4 regions of the Fictibacillus sp. EA-CB0309 genome follow, and region 4 is predicted to be linked to each of the others. Evidence: riboswitches for the same ligand, from Rfam matches in the RefSeq annotation. Region 4 holds a riboswitch; each other region holds the start of a gene.

Region 1 (5,006 bases), 1.4 Mb from region 4:
GAACGTATCAAGCTCATGCAGAGCTGTTTCTTGTTGAACAGATTCATCTGTTGTAAGTGCAATGGTGACTTTTTTGCATGTGCCATTAAGCCTGCCACAACTTCAAGCTCTTGAGGCGTAAAAGAATGAAATCCATCTATGTAAATTTCGCTATTCTTAATACTCAAAGCGGTAGGCAGCTTCTCTTGAAGCAATCTTAAATAATCTTCAGAATCCAGATATTTCCCAGCGAGTGCTTGTTCGAGTGCACCTGAAATAATGCTGAGATCTGATAGTTTATCTTGAAGTACCTTCATATTATTCTCTTTTTGACCAAGCGAAAGCAGCGTTTCCGCATTCCACGTAAGGTCTTCTGAACTCACACAATAACGTTTCAGCTCTGTTGTCATCAACTCAAGCAGTTCGTAAAATCCGCTTTGTTCTGATGCTTTCCTGAAAATTTTCAGTTCTTCTTTTTTGTGTTCAACGATTTTCCGAAGCATCATTCTTATGCCTGTCGAGGTAATATGCATTCTTGTCATGCCCCCGGTCTCACCAAGAACACGCCAAGCTAGTCTTGAAAAACTAAACACTTGCGCACGCATCATTCCTGATAATCCGGGAGTCGATGCAAGCTTGTATTCTGATTGAAAGGTCATCTGATCTGGCACGAGATAGATGATCGGATTTCCGGATGGATTTTCTTTAAGTTTTCTTTGAATCTCCATAAAGACAGAGTGGGACTTTCCGCTGCCGGATCGTCCCAAGATATATTGCAAACTCATTATGTTCATCCCCTGTTCCGCGCATAAATTCTGTTTCTATTATCTCATAATCTAGTAAGACGGCAAAGGCAAGTATACTTAAAAACGAGCACATACAGCTGGTATTTAAAGGATAGCTCTTAATATAAAAAAAGGAAAACCGCTACATCATTAGCTGATTTTCCTCGATTTTGATCGTATCAAGTTTCAATGTGTTTCTTCCTGCTGACTTCGCTTCATATAATAGCATGTCCGCCCTTTGGATTATTTGAGCAGGTTTTTCGCCAGATGAATAAATGGCTATTCCGTAACTCAAAGTGATTGGTAACGGCTCGTTTTCAATTGTATATGGAAATCGCTTTAAATGACTGTTGACGGATTCAATCATCCTTTTCACTTCAGTTTCGCTAGCTGTATGTAGAATCCAAGCAAATTCTTCTCCGCCATACCGATAAGCTTCTCCGTCTTTTAAAGAGATATACCGTTTGAATGTTGATCCCACGAGTTTCAGTACTTCATCTCCAATTAAGTGTCCATGCTGATCGTTAAAATTTTTGAACCGGTCAATGTCACAAAGTACAAGAGTAAAGGGCTTATTTTGTTTTGTTTTTTCTAATACATCTTCTTGGAACTTTCTGTGGTTAAGCAACCCAGTTAAATAGTCTTGTTCAGATTGAAGCTGATACATGTTCTTCTCAAGATAGTGTTGTCTTTCTTTAGATGCGATGATACCTCCGTATAATGCGATCAGCCATAAAAAACAGCTCTTCATAAAAAAGTCAAAGGAAACCATAGTATCTTGATAGCCACCGTCTCTTATAAAAAAGAACAGTATGGCACTAAAACTTGCTAATCCTAACAAAAATGCACCTTTTAATCTCCAATAGAGGGCCGCATGGATAACAATCAAATAACCGACAGAAACAAACGGACTCTCTGCTCCTCCAGATAGCTGCATCAGCCAAACATAAGCAATATAGTCAAAAACGATGCCGCCCCTTGTAAAAAAGCGGTAGTACGCGGATTTTTCATGACACTTATGTAATACGATCTGCGTTGACGTCATGTATAGTATTCCAATCGCCAAAAGGATTGGGAACGTATCTGTTTCATAGTTCAATACATTTGAAATAGGAGTATAGTAAAAGATAGGGATGCAAAGAACTAAAAAGAACCACCGCAATAAAGAAGATATGTTTTCAGATCTGTGTTCAGTTATTACAAACAATTCTCTCATGTAGTCATCTTCCTTCGCGCTATGCTATATTAGGAAATTATAGCACACGGTTCCTGTATTTTACATAAATCAATTTTTCTCATTCCATCTTTACGTTTCACACGTTTTGACTTCTCGTTTGTTGGTATACATCCGTTCATCAGCCAGCTGAAGGTAATAATCAATGTTTTCACATGCATCGGAAAGAAGTTCTATCGCACCGTAAGCGAGTGAGATCGATTTGTTCCAACCCATCAATTGACTCTCCATTTTTTCCACAAGGATATATGCTTCCGCTTCTGTAATTCCCGGCAGAAGAAAGACAAATTCATCTCCTCCAAATCTGAATCCGGAAAACAGTTTTAAGCGTTTAGAAAGCTCAGCGATTTGCTGAAGAATTTCATCTCCTGCATGATGACCATACTCATCATTTATTAGTTTGAAATTATTAATATCAAACATAACAAGTGTTAGCGGCAGTTTAAGTTTGTGTGCTTTCTCCAGCTCTTTTTCTAAACAGTCATAGAAATAACGACGGTTATAAAGGTTGGTCAACGGATCACGGATACTAATTTCTTTTAAATCTTTAAATTGCTCTGCTGAAAAACCACTTAAGAATCCAGTAACGGATCGATGCGATATACGGTTCCACCTGTCCAGCATGAAAAGTTGAACAAAAAGCGATTCATTCTTCGTTTCTTTTTTACTTGCTGCAGCACAGATTCACTGATGCTGGTAGTAAAGCAAGCAAGAGACTGATGCGGAATTCGCTGATGTCTCAAAAAATGAATTCCAGACCGAAAAGCTTTTTGCTCAGCTTGCTTCAAGAATAATTCAAAACGTTCTTCCGGAAGAAAAACCGCATGAGTAATTCCCCGTAAAAACTTCACTAATATCTTTTCGTATTGCTCAACAAAACCGTTTAGAAACGTATGAAAGTCATCATGTTGTCTGAGATGCTCTTTGTGAGTATGTATCATGGTTGGAATAGACTTCATAAATCTTGTAAACAAGTTTCTTTTGAGTGTGCGCAAGTCTAGTTGGAAGTTTTCCATTTCTGCAACCCCTCAAATCCTGAAAAATTACATACAAAAAGCCATTACCCGAAAAGGGAATGGCTTTTATAATGTTTGATAAGCGTCGAATCTCTTTGTCAGTTTCGTTCCTAAGATGCTCAAGTATTTAAAATAAAATACTAGCCCTTATGAAACACACTTCCTCGATTCCTAGCTATCAAAACATTAATCCGCTTCCCTTTGGCAACCGGCTGCCATTGCATGTTTACCATACTTTAGGCCCATAGCTTTGCGTCCCAGCTTTTCAACTGGTTTGCCCTTAATAACAAAGGTTTCTATTGATTTATAGATATTATATCCTATATAGGTAATTTGTGCCAATGTTTTACATAGGTATATTATCCTATTATTAACCGTCTTTATTTTTGGATATTTTTAACTTTCTATAGTACCTATACCCTACGCGCACAAAATTTAAAACAAAATAAGGAATTTTTACAGGTAAATAGTAGAGAGTCTTTTTGTAAAAAGTAAAGTATGCTTTACGCAAGTCTTCCCACTTACGGCAATCTTCCCTTTTATAAAAATCAGATACATCCACAATAATTCCTCTATTACCCGAGATCATCACATTCTTTCCGTGTACATCACTAGGCTGTAATCCTTTTTCCCTTGCATATCTCAATGCATTATCAATGTCATAGATCACATGCTCAGGTATTTTGATTCCTTTATGCACACAGTCATAAAGCGTAATACCCTGGATTCGTTTTAAAATCAAGAACCTGCTTTCCGTATAATAACAAACAGAAAACCCGGGATGATCGCCTAATCGTTCGTATACTTTCTTCTCATCCAGCAGACCGTGTTCGTCCCTGCCATAAATTTTCACGACATAAGCAGGATATTCAGGATGAAAAAAACAGCCGCATAATTTCCGCAGCCTAGCATTTGCCAAGGATGCGGTGTATTTACCGGACATACTGGATCAAACGGACTTTGGCTTTCAATCATGATCTCTCTGTTCAATTGTCTGGCAAGCTGAATAAAGTGTTCCATTCGGTTCCTCAATTTCTAATGATTTACTATCATCATATGTTTCTGCATTCATTGTATACAGTTGGCATTAAAAAGGAAACCTGAATGCCTTCCTGACTTATTCCGCTGCCACGTGAAGATATGACAGCATAAGCGTTTCTGCTTTGTTTTTCAAATGAACGTTTGGGAACCGCATTATTTCACGATAGCCTCTAATGAAGATCTCATATTCAGTAATATCTGCTTCACGCCGTCCATCCATCACCTTTATTCTTCTTTTTCGCAGTTCAACTCTTACATCATATAAATCTTTACTAATTTGATTCATAATTTGTTCAATTAATGCGACGTATGGCTGTCTCAATTTAAATGGAGAGCCGTTAATAATTTGGAGGTCCCGATTAAACACTGAGAGTAAAATCGGATACATCACAAATTTCTCAATGAGCGAACGCTCTTCTTCGCTTCCATATTGCACGACTATTCCCCCAATCTTAAGAAGGCAAAAAACGAAATTGTACAGATAGAATATTCCTTAATTGAAAAGTCCGGATTTCTTTTCTAACTGAACAGTAGCCTTTAATCATGTCCCCATCGAAAGAGTATGGAATTACCAATCGATGAGAGATATCTCCTTTTCGCGAAAGATAAATCATCTCAACCGCAGCTCTTTCTTGGATGCATCTCATTAACATGTTAGTCATGAAGCAACCTCCTTTTTTATTTATTATATGCGAACAAACGTTCTTTTAATACAAGAAAAAAATACCTATCTAAATAAGATAGGTATTCTTGATATCTACTTGGTTTGGAGACCAATTCCCATCGCCTCTAGTTCTTGATACAAATTACCCGCAATGGAAAATCCTTCAAAACTGATTCCCAGGGAAACGACCGTCTGGGCTAATTCAGGCCGCATACCGCTTAACGTTACCTTTACACCTAGGAGCTTAAGCGAATTAATCACTTTGAATAAGTTATGAGCCACCATCG
Region 2 (5,006 bases), 620 kb from region 4:
CCAAAAACAAATAAACGAGATTAATCAACTGTCTTTAGGAGAAAAAGAAAAAATGCACGAAATTCGCAAACGTGGAGGAACAAGCCGTATGGGTGTGTTTTTAGCATTCCTAATGTTTATTGGGTATATCGCAATTGTTACTCTTATGACCAGTTTTTCATAACTAAAAAAAGAGATAACCCCATGTTTTTGGCGTTATCTCTTTCACTACTTAAGAGAATATTATCTCTGTTTTATTGATGATCTGATCCAGGTTGCTTTTTAATAATGCAGCCTTTTTGATGATTCCCTCTTCAAACTGTTCAATCGTTGTTTGATCTCCGTTACTTTTTACTGGCTCTACATTAATAATTTCTTCTAACTGCATGCGATCTGAGCACTCTTCTGCCTTACGTTCTAACCTTCTCATGAATACAAACGTATCCATATCCCGATAATTCAGTTCTATTTCAATTTCAAGTTGGTCATTGGCATATAAGAAGGTTGTCTTCCAACTCCCATCTGTATCGACCGGTTCAGAAAATCCATAATCACGTATTAAGTAGTCAAAACTTTCTTCGGTAATGGATGAGAATAAATTCATGGTAACACCTCCGTTTAGTATTTAATTATTTATTGTTTCTATTGATATTTCGTCTAGTTTACATGTTTTATTTACATAAAGATATTACTTATACTTTCGCCCTGTTTGTGTGTACTCCTCTTTTTCCTTTGCTTTTGTGATTTGCTAGTTTCTTCACAAGGGGTCTGACCCCATACAAATACAAATTCATTAATTTTGTTCACCTCAGAAATACAATATAAAAATCCCCCAAATCCACGTTTATAAACAGTGGATTTGGGGGATTCAGTTGTAAAGAACCTTTACTTAATTGTGCTAATCGCTTCTTTTGTAGTTAATGCTTTTTGATATTCAGCTTTTAGTTCATCAACAACTTCTTTTATTGTAGAAATTTTCTTAACGCTTCCTACTCCCTGTCCAGCCGACCAGATATCTTTCCATGCTTTTGCTTTAGACTCTGAGAATGAAAGGTCTACAGAATCCTTTTTCATCAAGTTTTCTATATCAAATCCTGCTTTTTGTAATGATGGGAGCAGGTAATTACCTTTTATTCCGCTTATCGCGTCTGTATAAACAAGATCCTCAATTGTTGAGTCAATTAACATCTGACGGTACTCTTCACTGGCGGATGATTCTTGTGTCGCAATAAAACGGGTGCCCATATATACGAGATCCGCTCCAAGAATTTTCCCTGCAAGTATCTCTTCACCAGTAGAAATGGCTCCTGCTAGAATCGTTATACCATCCCAGAATTCTTTTACGGCTTTTAAGAATGCAAACGGATTTAATGTACCACCATGGCCTCCAGCACCGCTACAGACTAAGATCAACCCGTCGATGCCTGTTTTTGCTGCTTTTCGAGCGTGATCTAGGGAGATTACGTCTGAAAACACAAGACCACCATATTCGTGAACAATTTTAGCTACATCACTCGGATTCCCTAATGACGTAATAACGACAGGTGGCTCATACTTTTTAATGAGCTCTAAGTCTTCTTCAAATCGTTTATTGGTACGGTGAACGATTAAGTTTACTCCCCAAGGTGCTATTTTAGCAGTTGGATTTTCTGTTTGTGATTTGTGGAGTTCTTCTGAAATATGCTTCATCCAGTTTTCTAATAGCTCAGAGGTACGTGCATTTAATAATGGAAACGTGCCTATAATTCCGTTCTTACAGCTTTCAATAACCATATCAGGACTTGAAACTAAAAACATTGGGGCGTTGATCACAGGTAAACATAGGTGATTCGACAAACTTAGTGGTAATTTATTAGACAAACTTCTTCATCCTTTCAAAAAAATTTATTGTTAGCAGTTTTTTTATATGTAAAACTTCCACATATCCCTTTCCAATCCTCTAAAACATTTTTGTAGGGGTAGAAATGCTTTTCTAATATTACATTTTTATTACAGTCATTTTCTGACAACATTTTCTTATTGGCTTGTATATAATCAATTAGTGTTAGGGACTTATACCTAATGATCCTTCAGTCAAGGGCAAACATATTCGAAAGAAATGGGCGCAAAGCCACGGATCTAAAGCTATTTAGCTATGATCGCCGGGTTACCTGGACAATACATACTTTCTGGAGGGATTTTTTAGTGGAGAATACTTTAGCGTTAGATCACGAGTGGATTGAATTAATGAAAGAAGCGAGAGATCAGGGTTTCACTAAAGAAGAAATTATGAGTTTTTTAAAGAATCCCCAATTAGCTTTGGATGAATATCAGTTACAAGGAAATTAAGTAGTAAACAGGTCACAGAATTTATTTACTTCCCTAATGTAGAAAGATATAATAAAGGCAAATTACTACTTAAATGGGGATTGCAAATGATGATTGGTGAACGCGTAAAAAAATACCGCACTGAAAAAGGGCTCTCCATTACAGCTTTAGCTGATAAAGCGGGGTAGCAAAATCATATATAAGTGCACTTGAACGAAATATTCAACAAAATCCTTCTATTCAGCTCCTGGAAAAGATTGCAGATGTTTTGAATATTTCAGTTGACCACTTGATAAAACCTGAAGTTGACACTAAAAACTTAGACCAAGAATGGGCGGATCTTGTAAAAGAAGCCATGGGATCTGGTGTAAGCAAAGAGCAGTTTAAAGAGTTCTTAGAATTTAATAAATGGAAAAACAAGCAAAACTAACCACCCGAGATGATCGGGTGGTTTTTACGTGTATTAATGTATTTAATCGGTTGTCTTCGTAGGATGGACAAAAGAGAGATTTGTCTTTGTTTGGGGTCAGACCCCTTTGTCGAAAAATATATGTTTCATGATTATTTAAATAGGGTAAATGAATTGGGTGTCTATTATTTTTTAGCCTATGGAGGATTTGTCTATGAATCATACGCCGAATGAATTATTAGAATCTCAAACAAGTATTGATGTTAATGGTTCATCTTTTCATTGGGACACAGCAAAAGGTATCTTTCAATTTGAAGGCGCAGACGTCATGATGTTTTGGACCGATTCAGCGTTTAAGGTATTTCTGGATTCAATTGAAGAGATTACAGGAGAAGGAACGGCTGACCTTGTTTTTGAAACGGCTGGATATCGTACAGGACTCGTCGTAAGCGATTTTTATAAAAACTCAATCGGTAACATAGAACAGTCTATTGAAGCTCTACCGAACATATATGCAAATGCTGGTTGGGGAAAAACGTTTATTGATGTAGATCTGGAAAAGAAAGAAGCTGTTATTACCATCTCTAATGGTTGGGAAACAAAAGTGAAGAAGGCGCAAAACAGCAATCGGATGGGCCGCTTCTTACCTGGACATTGGGCTGGTGTATTTACAGGTCTGTTAGATACAAACATGTGGTTCGAAGTGATCGAGCATGATCTTCCCTCTGATTTTCTAAAAATGCGAATTACAGAGTCAACTATTACGCCAAAAGATAATATTCGCGAACTCGTTCAGCGTGAAGAACAAAATGAAATTGTAAAACTCGAGGCGATGGTTGAAAATCGCACACGAGAGTTAACTGATCTAATCCGCGAGATTTCTTCGCCTATTATTCCAGTAACCGATAACATTGTGGTAATTCCTCTGATCGGTAAATATAATGAATTGCGTTCCAAAGATATGCTTGAACATACTCTTACTTCTCTACCGCAGCATCGTGCTAAATTTGTGATTCTGGATTTAACCGGTATAAAATCGATAGATTCAGAGATGGTGGATATGCTGAATAAGCTCGTATCCTCTGCCCGATTGTTCGGTATGGAGACGTTGTTAGTGGGTATCTCACCAGAGTTGAGTATAGAAGTAACAAAACATCAATACTCCATTGGAGAAAGTACATATTTCAGAAACCTGAAACACGCCATTCATTTTGCATTTGCAAAAGAAGGAATGTTTATCCAATATCCCAACACCCCATAAATATAGGTAAAGCCACGCCGTGATTGCTACGGCGTGGCTTTTTTTGTGGTTTTTTTGGTGATAGCTCTGTGTATTTGTGGAAAGAACATAATTGAAGTTTTTGTATTTGTTTGGGGCCAGACCCCAATTTCTTTCAAACCCCAACATTCGTCTAAGCAACTTGTCTTCACGTACATATGATATACAGAAACCGAAGCCAAAATGGAAATCGGTATCAATTTGCGAGGTGAATTTTTAATGTGTTACAAATGCGGTAACTTCGACCACTGCAAGCATAAGGAAGAAAAGAAGTGGAAGAAAGAAGAGAAAAAGCACGATCACAAGTGTGAATCTTCTTCATCTTCATCCTCTTCTTCTTCTTCAAGCTCTCATGTCTTGAAGTGCAAGAAAGTTAAAAAGAAGAAGCATCATTGCTGCTGCGATCCTTGGGCAAGAATCTTGTTCTAGGATGAAAGCCTTAGATAGTAGCCCAAGTCGGGCTACTATCTTTAATTTAAGAATAAGCCTTAAAGTTAAGAAAACATATTTTTGAAAAAGGGTGCAGTAATAGCTCACTCAAGTGGAAATTCAATTACTTTTTGTTCCCCAAAATTCCTTTGATATATTTTTATCTAAAAACAATTGCACAGAAAAAAATTAAAAATATCCAAGTTTTTAGTAAAAAGTGTTGTAATTCAGCCGATAAATATATGGGCAACTACAAAATTATAAATCATTGAAAAATACTATTAGTAATATTTTTATTTTTTGTATAATATTAGTTTAAATAATACCATACCCATATTTTATAAAATATCTACCAAAATGCATGGCTAGCTGTAGTAATCATTATTTTAACTTACTTTTAAAACGGAGGTATTTTTAATGAATAATCAAGTTGGAGTGAAATTTACATATTACCGCATGGGGACATCCATATCTCGAATGACAGACTTCGAAGATATGCAAGAAGTTATCAATCAAGGATTAGAAAGTGTCGCTTTAGATTGTATAGAAGAGGTATACCGCGCAACAGGTCTTGATTTAAATCAGTTGTCACATCCTCATCCT
Region 3 (5,006 bases), 690 kb from region 4:
TTCTGCGGTCATCTGGATCTTTAGAGCCCGTAACTCCCGCTTCATCTCCGTAATAAACCGTCGGTGCGCCTGCATAGCCCATCTGTAAGATAGCTGCAAGCTTCAGACGTTTCACACCTAACTCATGATCGTATTTAGGATCAAGTTCAGCACGCTCGTAGGAATCTGTTCCGTTTCCAAGGATAAATGCCACACGTGGCGTGTCATGTGATCCCATCAAGTTCATTAGTGCGTAGAATGCTTCTTGCGGATAATCTTCAAATACAGCGTTCAGCTGATTTTCTGCGCCTTCCGCGTTACCGTTCTTTAGGTAATCGATCATCGCACCGCGGAATCGGTAGTTCATAACAGAGTCATAAAGATCGCCAAGGAAGTATTCAGACGCATCATCCCAAATTTCACCTAAGATAAGCGGATCTTCTTTCTTGCCTTCTTTTAACTCATTTCGGAACTCTCTCCAAAACTCGGTATCTACTTCGTTCGCAACATCCAGACGCCAGCCTGATGCACCGCGGTCAAGCCAGGATTTCGCCGCAGAATCTTCGTCATACATGATGTAATCTGCGAACGGTTTGTTGTTTAGTTCTGAATCATAGTCCACAGCTTCACCTGGAATTGATTTGATCTCAGGTAGTGAGTCAAAGCCCCACCATGCTTGGTATTTGTACACACCGTTCACTTTTTCGTTCTCGATGTTAAACCAGTTGTGGAAGCCATATGTGCTGAACTTTTGGCCTTCTTCAGTGAATTTCGCTTCCGTTTGTTTTTTCGCTTCTTCTTCTGTTAAGCCTTGGGTGCTCATCAGATCATAGATGCTTGCCCAATATTCGTAAGCACCGACCGTGTCGTATTTACCGTATCGGTCAAAATAGATCGAGTCGTCTCCAACATGGTTGAACACGCCATCTAGAATCAAATGCATCTTGCGTTTTTTCAATTCTTTTGTGAAGGCTTTAAATTCTTCAGGTGTTCCAAACATCGGGTCCATCGCTTTGTAGTCAGTCGCATCGTATTTGTGGTTGGATGCAGCATGTGCGACCGGGTTTAGGTAAAGCGTATTTACGCCAAGTGACTCGATGTAGTCTAGTTTCTTCTGAATGCCGGCAATGTCACCGCCAAAGAAATCGTTCGACCAGATTTCGTCGCCTGTGTACCCTTCTGTTTCAGCTTGGCGCGGGTTATCTGGCAGCTCACTCCAATCTTGGTGCTCGATCGGTTCTGTTCCACGTGCTGTTGTTTTGGCTGTATCATTTTTCTTGTTTCCGTTATAAAAACGGTCCGGGAAAATCTGATAAACGACAGATTCTTTCATCCAGTCAGGTGTTTTATAAGACGGATCGTAAACGGTCATTTGGAAAAGTCCAGCGTTCGTATCAGATGCTGCTCCTTTTCCGCCTTCTCCTGTATCTTCACCGTACTCTTTTACCGCATCTCCATCGCGCGCAGTAAATTTGTATCCGTAAACGCCTTTTTCCTCAGGAGTTACAGTCGCTTCCCAAAGCTCGATCTCTTCACCATTAACAGTTGTCCAGCCCGCATTCTCCATATCTTTTACAGTCGTAGAGCCAGAGTTATAGTTGCGAAGGTAAAGTTTTGCTCCAGTCAGGTCGCCTTTTTTCGTTTGAAGGCGCAGTGTTACGTCTTGTCCTGCTTTGATCGCTCCAAACGGCGCACGGAATGCTTCGTTCCAAGTGTCATGGAAAAGCTTGCCCGCGTTCACGCTGCCATCCGGCAATCCAGCGTCATAGTTTGTGTACACTTCTTTTGTGTCGTGGTTGTAAAAGAACGTGATTTCAGCGTCTTTAATAACGTTCAGTTTGAAGTCGCTCGCTGGGTATGCAGCTGCGTCCCAGTTGTTACCGAGCACGATCTTAAAAGCATGCTTCCCTTTTGGTACTTGTGCAGTGAACGTGTAGATGTTGTCACCGTCTTCGTCTTGTAAAAGGGCTGTTGATTCTCCAGGCGCCCACTCGCCACCCGCACCAATATCAGGCTGAATGTCACCAACGATTCGTGGTGTTTGTTCGGCCGGAAGTGGTTCTGGAATCGTAACTTTGTGCGTCGTGTCATCGTACACAAACGTGAATTCTTTTTCAGCGTCGACAGTCAGTTTGTAGTTGTCGCCGCCCTGTTTTCCGTCGACTCCATAGTTCTCGTCCCATGAGCCGTTGATCGCAATTTTGTACTCATAGTTACCAGCAGGAAGTTTTCCAGTGAGCTTGTACTTTCCGTTTGGTTGAAGTTCCATTTTCGTGGCTGTGTCTGCTGGGTTCCAGTCAGCTGCTCCTCCTAGTTCATTTTGAAGATCTCCAACAAGTGTAACTGTGCGCTCTTGCGCTTTTGTTGAAGCTGGTTGTATAAGCAATGTAGATGCAAACGTTTGCAAAATCATTGTAAAAAGTAATAGCCATGAAACCGCATAGCGTGATTTCGTTTTCCTCACTTCATTTCCCCCTTTTAATGGTGTGCAAATTAGTGAAAGCGTTTGCACAAATATGTTTAAGACAACGCTTTCATTTCCTTTATTATGTCATGTTTTCTTTTATTGGAAAATAAGTCATTCGGCTGATAAAACTGTTTATAAATAGGTATTTTTTCTTATTTCCCAATAGAATCTTTATAACTCACTCTTCTAGCCGATATAAAGCATGCATTACGAATACCGGAAACATAAAAGGAAAAAGGCAAACCTATGGAAACATAGCGACGCAAAGCTAAAGGGGCTTCTACACACATCGTGTAATGCCAGCCAGCTGCCGTTTTTCGGAGCACACTCCGCCAAACGGCATGAGTGTGTCTTTTTATTGTTTTCCAATTCTTTAAATAAGAAAGGGAGAATGAAAGTGAAGAAGATTTTAAGTTCATTTTTAGCGTTAGGACTTGCAACAACTGGGTTTGGCCCGTCCGTTTTTGCAAACACGGGAGCTGGAACACCTGTGGAGGAGCCCGCTGATGACACGCAGACAGAGGAAGTAACTGAGACGACACCACCAGAAACGACAGATGAAAGTGCATCAGACGATTCGGTGACAGAGAAGTGCCTACGCAAGAAGAAGCACCAGAACTAGTACCTGGAAATTTCTTTTATTTTATAAAAATCATGATGGAGAAAATGCAGCTTGCTGTAACGACAGATGACTATAAAGAAGCAAGACTTTTAGCTGATTTTGCTGCTGAACGTATTAAGGAGGCAAATGTCCTTTTACAAGAAGGGGATGTTGAAGGCGCAACAAAGCTTTTAGAAGAAGCGATTGCTCAGCAAGCAAAAGCTGTTGAAATAGAGGAAGGAGCTTCTGAAGAAGATACAGCTGAGGAAATTACCGGAGAGGTACCAGCCGAGGACTCTGATGAAGAAGGAACAGAAGACGTAACAACCGGTGAGGAAGAAGCTGCAGAGGAAGAAGACACTGCTACTGAGCTTGAGAAAAAGTTATTCCAAAACATCGTTGCGTTAATGACAGCTCTTGAAAAGATTGATAATCCAAAAGCGCAAGAAGCACTTTCGAAAAATATTGCAAAAGCGTTTGGAAAGCTTGAAAAGAAAATAGCAAAACTTGAGAAGAAACAGAAACAAGAGGAGGATGAGTCCACTGAGGATGAAGATCCTTCAACTGAAACGGAAGAGCAAGAAGCTGAGGAGCCTGTCGCGGCAGATCCTGTAGTGGATGGACCGGCTGATGACACAACAGAAGCTGTTGAAGACCATCCCTCAGTAACTGCCGTACCTGTAAAAGAAAAGCAAACTAAGCAGCCGCCTGTTGTTCCCGCACCAAAAAAAGAACAGCCGAAGAAAGAACAGACTAAGCCAGCGAAAGAACAACCTAAAAAAGATAATGTGAAGAAAGAGACTCCTCCTTTAAAGGAACAGCCAAAGAAAGAAGAACCAAAGAAAGAGCAACCTAAAAAAGAAGAAGCTAAGAATGAAGATCGCGGAAAAAAAGATAATCATAAAGAAGAAAAAGGCAATGATGACCGTAAAAATGACCGTGAAGAAAGTGAAAAAGAAAAGGATAAAGAGGATAAAGGTAAAAATAAAGAATAATAATACTCCCTGCCGAAATGTTCGGCAGGTTTTTTTACGTAAACACACGTTAGAGTTTCAATAACACAAGATTCCATTACAGCAACCTCAGTTACCCAAAAAATAAAAACCGGGTCCTCTCTGGTAGGTAGAGGCCCGGCACATACTCTATCTTATTCAGCTGACTCTTCCGTTGATTCCTCATCTGTAGAAGTTTCTTCGTCTTGTGTGTCAGTTTCTTCTGTGTTTGTTTGTTCCTCAGTGTTCGTGTCTTCCGCGTTGTTACATGCAGTGATCAAGAAAATTGCCAAAAGAGATGCTCCGATTTTAGCCATAAACGTTTTGCTCATTTCAAAATTGCTCCCTTCGGATATTCATTTTGATTTTTTGCATGAGTATGGGATTTCTTTGTCCCTGTTCAGAATATATCATGAAAAAAACCCGAAAAGACGCAATTTACCAAGTCATAACCAACACTTTACAATTCTAAAATCACCTTTATATTAGCTTAATAATTATAGATCATAATGGAGCACATATTGAGGACCCACAGGACCCTGTTTGACTTGACCGCGATCTACAAATCCTGCTTTTTCGTAGAGCTTTTTAGCCGGTTCATTCTTAAAGTTCACCGCTAGGATGAGTTCGTCCACCTCAGGAAAGTTCGCTGCGACGAACTTAGGTAGCTGCAGCATCGCATCCTTCGCATACCCTTTTCCTTGCTCAGGGTGATTGATGGATAACGCGCGAATCACCATTGCATTTGGGTTTGCGGTAAAATCTCGAATGTTCTCGCCCGTATGTAAAACGAAAAAGCCGACTGTTTTGCCGAATGCTTCAATTACAACTGGATTCCTTTCCTGATCTTCTTCACACTTTTGTAAAGCGTCACTTGGCATTGCCGTAAACTTCTCCTGATCTTCAGGCAGATAGAATGCGTCCAGAACTTCTCTATGTTTTTCTTCAAAAAAGCGAGTATCGAGTT
Region 4 (5,006 bases):
TTTTTATATGCCGATATCCCTAGTTTAGTAAATATGAGTAAATAAATGTAAGCAAAGATAAAAAAACATGTTAAAATAGAAAGATACATAATGATACTTCGGAGTGATCTTCTTGGAAAAATGGCTAGAGATATTTATGCTTACTGGTAAGGTCATATGGGTACAAATTCAGACTGTTATCAATCCTCTTATTGAATTAATTCAAAGTGGAATGAATAACTTTTGGTTTGTTTTTGTTCTCACTATTGTCGCAGGAGCTGCGCTATTAAGCATTATTATTAATGGAATCACCTTTTATCAGGCACATAATTTTATACATCGAAAAATGGTTGTTGAATCATCTCAAGATATTGAATTTACCTTATTCTTAAAATCGCTTTGGCAGAGTGATCGATCTAAGGGTTTGATACCTAACGCAAAGTCAGCCAAAAGCCGATATCTTCAATTCAATACGCAAGAACGTTTCTATGTTCAAACCTATCTGCAGCAACGTTTGAAATTTTTACGTACAAACCAGCCTTTGTTTATATTGGCGGCCTTATTTTTAGGTTTAATCTCAAGTATTGCTGTTGACGTCCTGCCCATTGAGGCTGTCCAGCTCACTGCTGAAAATGTATTAAAAACAACTTTGTTTGTACTTGTTTGGCTTTTCATCATGCAAACTAAATATGTATCAATAAAGAAACAGACCTACTACCACCTAGCTTGGATGCAAGAAACGAACAGATCGGTAAACGTTGATTACATGCAGGATGAAGATGCTGCAGTATCGATAGAAAAAGAAAATAACCCTGCGTATTAACGGGATACGTAAGGGTTATTTTTTATCCAAAATCGATAGGGATAATGAATCGCTTCTTCTGCATAATGAATACCAATTCGAGGACCTGCGATTATTTGTTCTTCTTTTACTTCAAATCCTTCTTCAATTCTTATGTTGCTTTCATTTAGTTTTTTTCCATTATCAGATAAAGTAAATGCCATACTTTTAGAAAGCTTGCCAGGCCCGTTTGTTAGCTGAAGATCACTTTTAATTTTTGCTCTTCTTTCCCTCATTATCTCCATCCCCTTTACCGGCTGAAGCGCTCTTATTAATATCGCTTCAGGCTTATTAAATGGCCCTGAAACGATATTAAAGCATATGTGCATTCCATAAATAAAATAGGTATAAATCGTACCTGCCTCATGAAACATAACTTCTGTTCTCGGTGTTCTCCGATTTCCATATGAGTGAGCTGCTCGGTCTTCTGGCCCTAAATATGCCTCTGTTTCAACAATATAACCTGATACTAAACCATCTTTACTTTCATGGATAAGTTCCATGCCTAAAAGTTTTTTGAAAGATCAAGTGTAGGTAAACAAAATAAGTCCATTTTATTCTCCTCATATGTATGACTTTTGCTTTATGTAAGTACAATAACAATAGGATTTGTAGTATTATGTTTCCTTTTGTCGAAGTTTTACAAACGTTAAAAAAAGGAAATAAGGCATGTAACAAGAAGTTTTTATAAAGCAAATAAATAGGAGGCGTTTAATGTGGATGGTTGGGTAAATCAAACAGGGATCTATGAGAATCTCTCCAAAAGACGCTGGGAATATTGGGAAGTAAGTCAACAAGGCATTAAAACGATGGTTTCCTGGTTGTGCTGGAATGCGCCTAATTCTGTTTATGAACAATGGAGTAAATCTGTCTTGCATTAAACGCAGTTCTCGTTAAAGTTCCTTTCTTTTGAGGAACTTTTTTATTTGTCTATATGGCTTGAATCTTCTTTTATTTGGTTAAAATGATTAACAGCTAACAAAAAGGAGAAGATTTAAATGAATCATAATAAAGGTCAGCTGCGCAGAGCCGTGGAAGGACGTAAACAGCGATTGATTCAGCATCTAATTCATAAAGGTTTTTATGGATACGAAGATCACAGACATTTAACTGAGTTTACACTAAGTGAACTAGAGTTGGAATGGAAGAATGCTCAATACATTGATCAAGAAAATCATATTAGCTGATTTTTTAAAATAGTAAAAAAATAACCAGCTTTAACAGCTTATTTCTGGTATAATATCCCTATGAGTGGGAAAAACGTCTCGTCTTTACGACAAAATACGAGATGAAATGCCATAAATCGTTTGATAAAGGCAAACTCGCTGAAAAGTGAGGACGCAAAGCTATAGGGGCTTCATTCTAGAAATATGCCAGCCAGCTACCTTACGAAACTTATCCTTCGATTTATGAAATCTGATATTAGGGGGATATCAATGGATAATCACTTGTTATTAGTTTCATGGTCTGCCATTGGTTTTTATTTAGCTATCATTTTTTGTATATGCCTATTATTATTTTTTACTGGAAATATGCTGAAAAAAGATTCTCGAATCCTAGATATATTTACAAATATCCTAATCATATTAGGTGCAATTGCCTGGGTTGTCATTACGAGTTAGCTAGACCATAATAAAATTTCCAAATTTTTAGTAAGGATACGCATGAAAGCCTCACGATATAATGGTTGTATACAGGAGAGGGGCTTATCAATGAATGGAAAAGTAAAATTGAACCTTACCGACGAGGATAAAGAACTATTAGTCGAGGCATTGCTTAGTCAGGGATATGCTTATGAGGTTGTAGATTCAGAATTGAAAGACCTGGAATATGAGTTAAAGCCAGAATACGAATCAAAAGTACGAAAATTAAACAGTTTGTTAAAAAAATTACATAATTAACAATTCAAGTAGATAAAACAGAATCCGAGACAGCGGATGTCGTTCTATCAAATAAATATGCTTAACAGTCCAAAAAATAAAGCAAAAGGCCCTTCTATAAAGGTCTTTTGCTTTTTTATCTTAAGTATCAAGTAAGCCTTTTCTTCTAGCTTCCATACGCCATTCTGCTTCTTTTACAACTCTTCTAGGAAGTTTACCTCTGTTTTTTAAGAACGACCAGTACGTTAAGTATTGTTTTGGTCTAGATACGGGTGAGACATTCCTTGCATACTCCCACCAAGAGATTTCATTTGCTTCCAAGCGTATTAAAAAAAGATCGTCGCCTTTTACCATAAAACTCACTCCTGTCTTGCCTTTCGTTACCAATTAGTATGGACTCATTTCAATAAAATAATCGAAAAATATCATGGCACTTTATTTTATGCATGCTGTTTCATTCTGTTTAGGACAAAAAGTAATTTTTTAGTCAGGCAGGAAATAAGTTATGAAGCTTGAATCTTTAAGATACACAAAAGGAAGGTCGTGCAAGAAAATAGGGGGTGGTCCTGTTGGAGCAAGTACTCATGTTTTCATCACTATTAGCTCCTTTAGTGACAGCGATGATGGAGCTCTTAAAACGTACTTTCCCGATTCCGAAAAAATATATACCGATTTGCAGTTTTTTTGTTGGGTTATTTATCGGTTTACTAGCTTCCCTTTTACTAGTATGAATACAGAACTAAGGTTGTGGTCTGGAGGAATTGCAGGCTTGGCAGCAACTGGATTGTATGAAATCGGTAAGAAAAGCAAAAAATCAAGAAGAACCTGTTAGAAGTATAAAATATAGGTGTGCCTTTAGGATTTCAAAATGCTTTATGCTAAAGGATTGTTTCTTTTGAATTTTTTATTCTCTTCATTTGCAAGTTGATTGGAGCGTAAGGATGCGAGACTCCTACGGGACGAGCGAGCAGGTGGAGACTCCTAATGGCACAAAGCGGCTCACCGTACGCCCCGTGGAAAGCGAGCAGCCTGGAGTGGAAATCAACTACTTTCAGGACTAACAGTGTTGTATGTCCTTTATAAAAAAGGTTTAAAAATACGAATACAGTGAATAGATTATAGTAAGAAAACAATGTCAGGCGGTGAATTATCGTGAAAGCTTTTCTAGCCCTTTGTTTTGCTGTTATGCTATCATTTCTATTTGTCCCTAACATTACAGAGAACGTACAAGAGAAATCCGGTGCTCCGGATGAAATAATCAACCAACCAGTTAAGGCTGAGGCTAACAATAAAAGTAGTAATAGTCAACAGATTCCAGCCTTTACGGAGGATGTTGCGAAGAAAAGAGCAAGTCTTTTTATAGAAGCTCTAAAACAGGAAACAGATGAAAACTATAGAGTTTTAAATTATTCCACAAAAGAAGAATATATGACCTACCTTATGAATTTTGTGTCAAAAGACATAGCTGCTTATTATACGGATGGTTTATTTGAGGAGAGAGAAAGTTCATTGTACATTATTCCCACAGAGCTTCCACCATGGCTTGAGGAAAATGAACCTGTTAACATAAAACAGCTCTCTGATACTTCTTATCGAGTCTATCAGAAGAATACATCAGATCTCTATGGTACATATGAGATAACATTAGGATATGAATATTTGGATGGACATTGGATCATTACATTTGCATCTGTTGATTGAACATGGGGTATCCCTTCCCATGTTTTTTCACGATTAAAACAAATGGACTTTAAATGTTGTGAACTTTACAATAAAGGAAACAGTCGAGATGGAGTAGTGTGATGGATATAATAACGTTCAAAGATTTTTATAACAACACTGTACAATTGTCGTTCTCAGACCACCTCTTTTCGGAAACTCCAAAACACGTGTGGTGTTTGTGTAAGTTTAAAGATCAATGGTTGTTAACAGAGCATCCGAGGCGGGGTATTGAATTTCCGGGTGGAAAAGTAGAGCCTGGTGAGACCGCAGATGAAGCGGCGGTTCGTGAAGTGTTTGAAGAAACCGGTGGAAGAGTTTCAGATCTTAGATATATCGGCCAATATTACGTGGATGGAAAAGGCGGAAAAATTATTAAGAATATATATGTTGCGACAGTAGATAAAATTCTTCTGAAGAACCGATATTTCGAAACGAATGGACCTGTTTTAATGAGCGAGTTGCCTGAAGATGTATCTACGAATAAATCGTTTAGTTTTATGATGAAAGACCAGGTTCTGAGTGAGAGCATGAAATACGCACTCAAACATTCCCTGGCCTGATTTCTTAATTATGTGCGGTGCTTT

Evidence for each region. Region 4 has a riboswitch for cyclic di-GMP ahead of abbA (antirepressor AbbA). Riboswitches for the same ligand answer to the same signal wherever they lie in the genome.
Region 1: another riboswitch for cyclic di-GMP. It lies ahead of ACEWFH_RS14770 (hypothetical protein); the one in region 4 lies ahead of abbA (antirepressor AbbA).
Region 2: another riboswitch for cyclic di-GMP. It lies ahead of ACEWFH_RS03735 (anti-repressor SinI family protein); the one in region 4 lies ahead of abbA (antirepressor AbbA).
Region 3: another riboswitch for cyclic di-GMP. It lies ahead of ACEWFH_RS03355 (hypothetical protein); the one in region 4 lies ahead of abbA (antirepressor AbbA).

Annotation. Positions count from the first base shown of each region.
Region 1 covers NZ_CP169271.1:2,652,345-2,657,350, forward strand. The annotation lists partial or broken gene addB (helicase-exonuclease AddAB subunit AddB) at 1-764, opposite strand, end outside; gene ACEWFH_RS14760 (GGDEF domain-containing protein) at 907-1,980, opposite strand; gene ACEWFH_RS14765 (GGDEF domain-containing protein) at 2,071-2,622, opposite strand; gene ACEWFH_RS14770 (hypothetical protein) at 2,571-3,014, opposite strand; cyclic di-GMP riboswitch class I at 3,215-3,303, opposite strand; partial or broken gene ACEWFH_RS14775 (protein kinase family protein) at 3,385-4,034, opposite strand; gene ACEWFH_RS14780 (YhjD family protein) at 4,132-4,491, opposite strand; gene ACEWFH_RS14785 (WYL domain-containing protein) at 4,508-4,717, opposite strand; gene ACEWFH_RS14790 (STAS domain-containing protein) at 4,813-5,006, opposite strand, start outside.
Region 2 covers NZ_CP169271.1:642,822-647,827, reverse strand. The annotation lists gene ACEWFH_RS03750 (DUF2628 domain-containing protein) at 1-163, shown strand, start outside; gene ACEWFH_RS03745 (hypothetical protein) at 212-583, opposite strand; gene ACEWFH_RS03740 (NAD(P)H-dependent flavin oxidoreductase) at 865-1,839, opposite strand; cyclic di-GMP riboswitch class I at 2,048-2,133, shown strand; gene ACEWFH_RS03735 (anti-repressor SinI family protein) at 2,164-2,307, shown strand; partial or broken gene ACEWFH_RS03730 (helix-turn-helix domain-containing protein) at 2,397-2,716, shown strand; gene ACEWFH_RS03725 (STAS domain-containing protein) at 2,910-3,956, shown strand; gene ACEWFH_RS03720 (hypothetical protein) at 4,821-5,006, shown strand, end outside.
Region 3 covers NZ_CP169271.1:576,528-581,533, reverse strand. The annotation lists gene ACEWFH_RS03360 (alpha-amylase family glycosyl hydrolase) at 1-2,443, opposite strand, end outside; cyclic di-GMP riboswitch class I at 2,674-2,761, shown strand; gene ACEWFH_RS03355 (hypothetical protein) at 2,844-3,068, shown strand; gene ACEWFH_RS03350 (DUF5667 domain-containing protein) at 3,038-4,042, shown strand; gene ACEWFH_RS03345 (hypothetical protein) at 4,195-4,371, opposite strand; gene ACEWFH_RS03340 (GNAT family N-acetyltransferase) at 4,537-5,006, opposite strand, start outside.
Region 4 covers NZ_CP169271.1:1,263,394-1,268,399, forward strand. The annotation lists gene ACEWFH_RS06990 (hypothetical protein) at 113-802, shown strand; partial or broken gene ACEWFH_RS06995 (DNA-3-methyladenine glycosylase) at 799-1,373, opposite strand; gene ACEWFH_RS07000 (hypothetical protein) at 1,537-1,701, shown strand; gene ACEWFH_RS07005 (Fur-regulated basic protein FbpA) at 1,819-2,007, shown strand; cyclic di-GMP riboswitch class I at 2,126-2,209, shown strand; gene abbA (antirepressor AbbA) at 2,533-2,721, shown strand; gene ACEWFH_RS07015 (hypothetical protein) at 2,842-3,054, opposite strand; gene ACEWFH_RS07020 (hypothetical protein) at 3,270-3,431, shown strand; gene ACEWFH_RS07025 (hypothetical protein) at 3,853-4,401, shown strand; gene ytkD (RNA deprotection pyrophosphohydrolase) at 4,503-4,982, shown strand; partial or broken gene ACEWFH_RS07035 (ABC transporter permease) at 4,991-5,006, opposite strand, start outside.